Linked DNA regions of Ruegeria pomeroyi DSS-3. Each later gene encodes a partner of the first gene's protein in a complex. Links are inferred from orthologs where the notes say so. Each region holds a gene or a part of one and is shown on either strand. Other genes may lie near its edges. The genes, in order: pheS and pheT.

Region 1 (3,216 bases):
AACAGGCCGACGACCAGATGGGGCGGCTTTTCAAATGGCTCGAGGACACCGGGCGCATGCAGGACACGATGATTGTCCTGACCTCGGATCATGGCGATTTCCTGGGCGATCACTGGATGGGGGAAAAGACCTTTTTCCACGATGCCTCGACCCGGGTGCCGCTGATCATCTATGACCCGCGCCCCGAGGCCGACGCGACCCGGGGCAGCGTCTGCGACGCGCTGGTCGAAAGCATCGACCTGGCGCCGACATTCGTCGAGGCGGCAGGCGGAAAACCGGCGATGCATATCCTCGAAGGGGAAAGCCTGATCCCGATCCTGCACGGCGCGCGCGACCATACGCTGCGCGATCATGTGATCTGCGAATACGATTTCTCGGCCTCACCGATTGCGCATCTGAACGACATCTCGGTGCGGCAGGCGGTGATGTTCATGGTGGCGGACAAGAACTGGAAGCTGATCCATTTCGAGGCCGACCCGCGCCCCATGCTGTTCGACCTGAAGAACGACCCGCAGGAACTGGTCGATCTGGGCGGCGACCCGGCCCATGCCGATGTGATAGCCGGGATGTATGACAAGCTGTTCCGCTGGACCCGCCGCCAGTCGCAACGCACCACTCGCAGCGAGGAACAGCTGATCGCCATGCGCACCAAATCCCGCAAACGCGGGATCGTGCTGGGCATCTATGACGAGAACGAGACGCCGCTGGAACTGACCGTGAAATACCGCGACCGCAAGGCAAGGCCCTACAAGGACTATCTGAAGGGGTGAGAGCTGCGCTAGCGTCCATTCACGGGCGTAGGCTTCCCAATAGGAACAAGGTATTCGAAACCCCAACCCTCAATTTCGGTTCTTTCAAAGCTGTCTTTGCGCATCGCCTTGAACAGCGCAGAAACACGGTTATGAACGTCTTCTGGCCCAAGCGCGTTCATATCCATAGTCGATGCCTCCTGAACCATTGGCAGCTCTTTCAAAACTCGATCAGATGCGACAAGCAGCAACTCACATTTGATGCGGTCGTACGCTCGACGAGTTTCATCTGTTCTAAATTCGACGTGATCAAAAAGAGCCTCTAGAAACCGTTGGTATACACTTCGACGGCGTTCATTGAGAGACTCTCGACGATCCACGCGCTTTTGATTCCATAAGCTACTGCGCCGCCGACTATTGCGATCAAAGCTGTTACTATTGGAACCCAAGAAGCAATCACCGACTAAGCCCACCATGCAGGTTCGGCATATCCAGCGCGGCAAAGCCGTAGTGGCGCAGCCAGCGCAGGTCTGAATCGAAGAATGCGCGCAGGTCGGGGATGCCGTATTTCAGCATCGCCAGACGGTCGATGCCGATGCCGAATGCAAAGCCCTGATAGACATCCGGGTCGATGCCGCCGGCGGCAATCACCTTGGGGTGCACCATGCCGCTCCCGAGGATCTCCAACCAGTCGTCGCCCTCGCCGATCTTCAGCTGGCCGCCTTCCCAGGAACAGCGGATGTCGACCTCAGCCGAGGGTTCGGTGAAGGGGAAATGCGAGGCGCGGAACCGCAGCTCGACATCATCCACCTCGAAGAAGGCCTTGACGAATTCCTCGAGCGTCCATTTCAGGTTCGCCATCGAGATATCGCGGTCCAGCGCCAGGCCTTCGACCTGGTGGAACATCGGCGTATGGGTCTGGTCGTAATCGGCGCGATAGACACCGCCCGGACAGATCACGCGCAGCGGTGCGCCCATTTTCTCCATCGAGCGGATCTGCACCGGCGAGGTATGGGTGCGCAGCACATGCGGCGGGCGATTGTCGCCCTCGGCGCGGTGCATGTAGAACGTGTCCATCTCGGCCCGCGCGGGGTGGTGGCCGGGGATGTTGAGCGCGTCGAAATTGTACCAGTCGGTGTCGATGCGCGGCCCTTCGGCAACCGAGAAGCCCATTTCGGCAAAGATCGCGGTCAGCTCCTCGCGGGCCTGGCTGATCGGGTGCAGCGTGCCCTGGCGGCGGTTGCGCGCGGGCAGCGTCACGTCCAGCCATTCGCTGCGCAGACGCTCGTCGAGCGCGGCATCGGCCAGCGCCGCCTTCTTGGCGGCCAGCGCAGAGTTGATCTCGTCCTTGAGCGCGTTCAGCGCCGGGCCTGCGGTCTGGCGTTCCTCGGGTGTCATCTTGCCCAGTTCGCGCATCATCAGGGCGATCTCGCCCTTCTTGCCCACGGCGGCAAGGCGGATCGCCTCGATCGCGGCCTCGTCGGCGGCCTCTGCGATCTGGCCCAGATATTTGGCTTTAAGATCGTCCATGACGGTCCCCTGAAATTGGTCCAGAACCTGCTATCGGCCAATGGGCGCGATTGCAAGACAGGCTGGGTGGTTTGGCCCGGCTGTTTCCCGGATGCCGCGGCTGTCTCAGGTCATGCGCCGCATCATCGCGGCCATGGTATAGGCATTGGCATAGCCCAGTTCGCGGGCGACGCGGGCGGCGGGCCTGCCCTTGGCCAGACCGCGCAGCGCCGCCTGGCAGCGCAGGCGTTGCGCCCATTTGCCAAAGCTCAACCCGGTTTCCAGCTGGAAATGGCGACTAAAGGTGCGCCGGCTCATCCCCGCCTCGGCGGCCCAGTCGTCAAGGCTGCGGGGGCTGGCAGGCGTGGCGATCAACCCGTCGCAGACCCGGCGCAGGCGCGGGTCCGTGGGGTAAGGTAGCGCCAGTGGCGAGACCGGGGCGGCCAGCAGCTCGATCAGGATCAACTGGCTCAGATGCAGGGCGCGGGGTGGCATCGGCCAGGGATTGGCCATCTCGCAGAGCGCGGCGATGAGCTGCGCCAGCAGCGGCGAGATCGTGACCAGCCGACACCGCGCCAGCGCATCCGCGCGGGGCAGGCCTGCTCGGACATAGAGCGATTGCAGGCGTACCGCGCCGATCATGCGGATTTCGTGCGGTTGCTGTGCCGGCACGATCAGCCCATAGCCGGGCGGAATGGCATGGGACATGGCATCCGTCTCGGCCATCATCAGGCCCGAGATCGCATAGATCAGCTGATGCCGGGGATGGCGGTGCCGGACCGAGACATAGCCATCGCGATAGTCGCGCGCATAGCCGACCACGTCATGTGGCAGGGACTGCACGCGATCCGCCGAGGAACCCGGCAATTGGAACTGATCGTCACTTTGGCCCATTTGCGAAATATTTGGCCTCATTTGTTCAAAAGGACAAGCTACCAACAGGGCAATCAGGAAAGGA
Region 2 (3,335 bases), 110 kb from region 1 along the record:
TCGCCGCCAACGATATCCGCGACCTGATGCGGCGCGAGGCCGATATCGCCATCCGCCACGTGCGGCCCGAACAGCCCGATCTGATCGCCCGGCTGGTGCGCGAGGCAACGGCGCATTTCTATGCCGCTTCCGGTTATCTCGACCGGCGCGGGCGCCCGGTGACCAAGGATGATCTGGCCACGCATGATTTCATCGCCTTTGGCGATGTGACCGAGATGCTCGGCCATCTGACGCCGCTGGGCCTGCCGCTGACGCGCGCCAACTTCCGCCTTGGTTCGCAAAGCGGGGTGGTGGCCTGGGATTACGTGCGGCAGGGGTTTGGCATCGCGCCGATGGACGATGGCGTGGCTGCCGCCACACCCGGCGTGGAACGCGTGCTGCCGCAGATGGAACCGCTGCTGTTCCCGGTCTGGCTGACCGCACATCGCGAGTTGCACACCAGCCGGCGCATCCGTCTGGTGTTCGACATTCTGGCCGAATACCTGACAGGGTAGAACGCAAAAGGCGCGCCGTCCTGGCGCGCCTTTTCATCAAGTACCGGGAACGGATCAGCCGCGCAGGGTGCCGCCGGTGGCCTTGGCGACCTTTTCGACGATCTTGGCGCTGACGGCCTCGATATCCTTTTCCTTGAGCGTGGTCTCGGTCGGTTGCAGGCGCACGGTGATGGCCAGCGATTTCTTGCCCTCGCCCAGCGAGCCGCCGATGAACTCGTCAAACACCCGCACATCTTCGATCAGGGCCTTGTCGGCACCGGCGGCGGCATTGACCAGCGTCAGCGCCTCGACACCCGCATCGACCACAAAGGCAAAGTCGCGCTCGACCGCTTGCAGGTCGCGCAGCGCCAGCGCGGCGCGCGTGGTGCCCGATTTGCGCGGCAGCGGCACCTCTTCGGGCCAGAGCACGAAGGCGACCGCCGGGCCCTTTACATCCATTGCCTGCAAAACGCGCGGGTGCAGCTCGCCAAAGACCCCCAGCACCTTTTTCGGGCCCAGGCAGATGCGACCATGGCGGCCGGGATGCCACCAGCCGTCACCGTCGCGCAGGATCTGCACCTTGGCGGGTGCGCCCATCGCGGCCAGCACCGCCTCGGCATCGGCCTTGGCGTCATAGAGGTCGACGGCGCGCGCGGCGCCGTGCACGTCCTTGGGCCCGGTGCGGCCCACCAGCAGGCCCGCGATCTGCGCCCGCTGTTCGCCCGGCTCGCCGCCGTGAAACACCGGCCCGGCCTCGAAGAGGGCCAGATCGGCAAAACCACGTGCCTGGTTGCGGGCGGCAGCCGCCAACAGGCCCGGCAACAGGTCGGGGCGCATATGGCTCATTTCCGACGAGATCGGGTTTTCCAGCATGGTCGCATCAGTACCGCCGCCGAACAGAGCGGCCGAGGCCTGATCGATGAAGGTATAGCTGACGCATTCGTTGTAACCGAGCGAGGCCGCTGTGCGGCGCGCCATCGACAGGCGGCGCTGCTGCGGCGTCATCACCGGTTTGGGCACACCATCGGTCAGGCGCGGCAGCGGCCTGCCCACCAGCTTGGTCAGCGAGGCGATACGGGCCACTTCCTCGACCAGATCGGCCTCGCCCTGCACATCGGGGCGCCAGCTGGGCACATGGGCCATGTTGCCTTCAAGCCGGAAGCCGAGCCGTGTCAGCGTCTGGCGCTGCTCGCTTTCGGGGATGTCCATGCCGACCAGCGACCGCACCCGCTCGGCGTCCAGCTTGTAGGCGCGGGAATGATCGGGCACCGCGCCCGCGATCACTACGGTCGAGGCCTCGCCACCGCAGATATCGAGGATCATCTGGGTCGCGTGCTCCAGCCCTTCGAGCGTATAGGCCGGATCGACGCCGCGCTCGAAACGATAGCGCGCGTCCGAGTTGATCTTGAGTGCGCGGCCCGCCAGCGCGATCTGCACATTGTCCCAATAGGCGCTTTCGAGGAAGACATTCACCGTCTCCTCGGTGCAGCCGGTGGCGTCACCGCCCATGATGCCGGCGATGCTTTCGGCGCCTTCATCGTCCGAGATCACCATCATGCCCGGCTGAAAGGTGTATTCCTTCTCGTCCAGCGCCTTGAGCGTCTCGCCCCCCGCGGCGCGGTGGACGCGCAGGTTGCCCTTGACCTTGTCGGCGTCAAAGACATGCAGCGGGCGGTTGTGGTCATAGGTCATGTAGTTGGTGATATCGACCAGCGCCGAGATCGGGCGCAGGCCGATGGCGCGCAGCTGGTCCTGCAACCATTGCGGGCTGGGGCCGTTGCGCACGTCGCGGATCAGGCGGCCGGTGAAGAGCGGGCAGCCGTCGCGGGTATCCTCGTCGATGGTCACCTTGATCGGACAGTCGAAATCGCCGGGCACCGGCGCATAGGCGCGGGTTTTCAGCGTGCCGATCCCGCGCGCGGCCAGATCGCGGGCGATGCCCGCCACGCCCAGCGCGTCGGGGCGGTTGGGGGTGATCGCGATCTCGATCACCGGGTCGACCTTGGCCGGGTCGTTCTCGGCCAGCCAGTCGATGAACCGCTCGCCCACCTCGCCCGAGGGCAGCTCGATGATGCCGTCATGTTCGTCGGACAGTTCCAGCTCGCGCTCGGAACACATCATGCCGTGGCTTTCGACGCCCCGGATGTTGCCGACCGACAGGGTCACGTCGATCCCGGGCACATAGTCGCCGGGTTTCGCCAGCACCACGGTGATGCCCTCGCGCGCGTTGGGGGCGCCGCAGACGATCTGTTTCTCGCCCTCGTTGGTTTCCACCACGCAGACGCGCAGACGGTCCGCATCGGGGTGCTGGCTGGCGGACTTGACATGGGCCAGGGTGAACCCGGCCAGACGCGCGGCGGGGTTCTCGATACCTTCGACTTCGAGCCCCAGATCGGTCAGCGCCTCGGCGATCTCGTCCACGCTGGCGGTGGTGTCGAGATGGTCTTTCAGCCAGGAGAGGGTGAATTTCATGTCGTCGTCCTGTCCTTGATGCGGGTCAGCCCGTCGCCGGTTCCGGAACGCTGCTGCCAAGGTTCGTTTTGGTCAAACCGGCTTTAGCGGATTAGGTCAGGATGGAAAAGAGCGGACCGCATATGCGCGGGCCGTCAGCTAGCGCTGCGCAGACGTTCCAGCACCCGCAACGAGGCATAGCCGTCAGGCGCCAGACCCTGATCCAGTTGATAGTCGCGCACCGCGTTGATGGTCAGCGGGCCGATCTTGCCGTCGATCTTCTGCGTGTTGAACCCGGCGGCGGTCAGGCGCTCTTGCAGCTCGATCCGCTCGTCCAAGGTCAGCGCCCGGTCGGCGCGTGGCCAGTTGCCCCGGATCGGCCCCCCGCCGGCGATGCGGTCGGCCAGATGG

Evidence for each region.
Region 2: the proteins of pheS (region 1) and pheT are in contact, whole or in part, in a crystal structure (PDB 6P24), measured with the Escherichia coli proteins. The link is inferred for Ruegeria pomeroyi DSS-3 from one-to-one orthologs.

What each region holds. Positions count from the first base shown.
Region 1 is NC_003911.12:3,800,463-3,803,678, forward strand. What follows is about bases 243-3,139. They hold pheS (phenylalanine--tRNA ligase subunit alpha), read right to left. Parts: upstream 2,280-3,139; coding sequence 1,206-2,279; downstream 243-1,205. Other genes in these bases: SPO_RS18200 (sulfatase-like hydrolase/transferase), read left to right, coding at 243-770; SPO_RS22955 (hypothetical protein), read right to left, coding at 779-1,225; SPO_RS18210 (AraC family transcriptional regulator), read right to left, coding at 2,385-3,139. Also shown: more of SPO_RS18200, read left to right, coding at 1-242; more of SPO_RS18210, read right to left, coding at 3,140-3,152.
Region 2 is NC_003911.12:3,692,690-3,696,024, reverse strand. What follows is about bases 248-3,263. They hold pheT (phenylalanine--tRNA ligase subunit beta), read right to left. Parts: upstream 2,946-3,263; coding sequence 549-2,945; downstream 248-548. Other genes in these bases: SPO_RS17665 (lytic murein transglycosylase), read right to left, coding at 3,080-3,263; SPO_RS17675 (LysR family transcriptional regulator), read left to right, coding at 248-494. Outside these bases: more of SPO_RS17675, read left to right, coding at 1-247; more of SPO_RS17665, read right to left, coding at 3,264-3,335.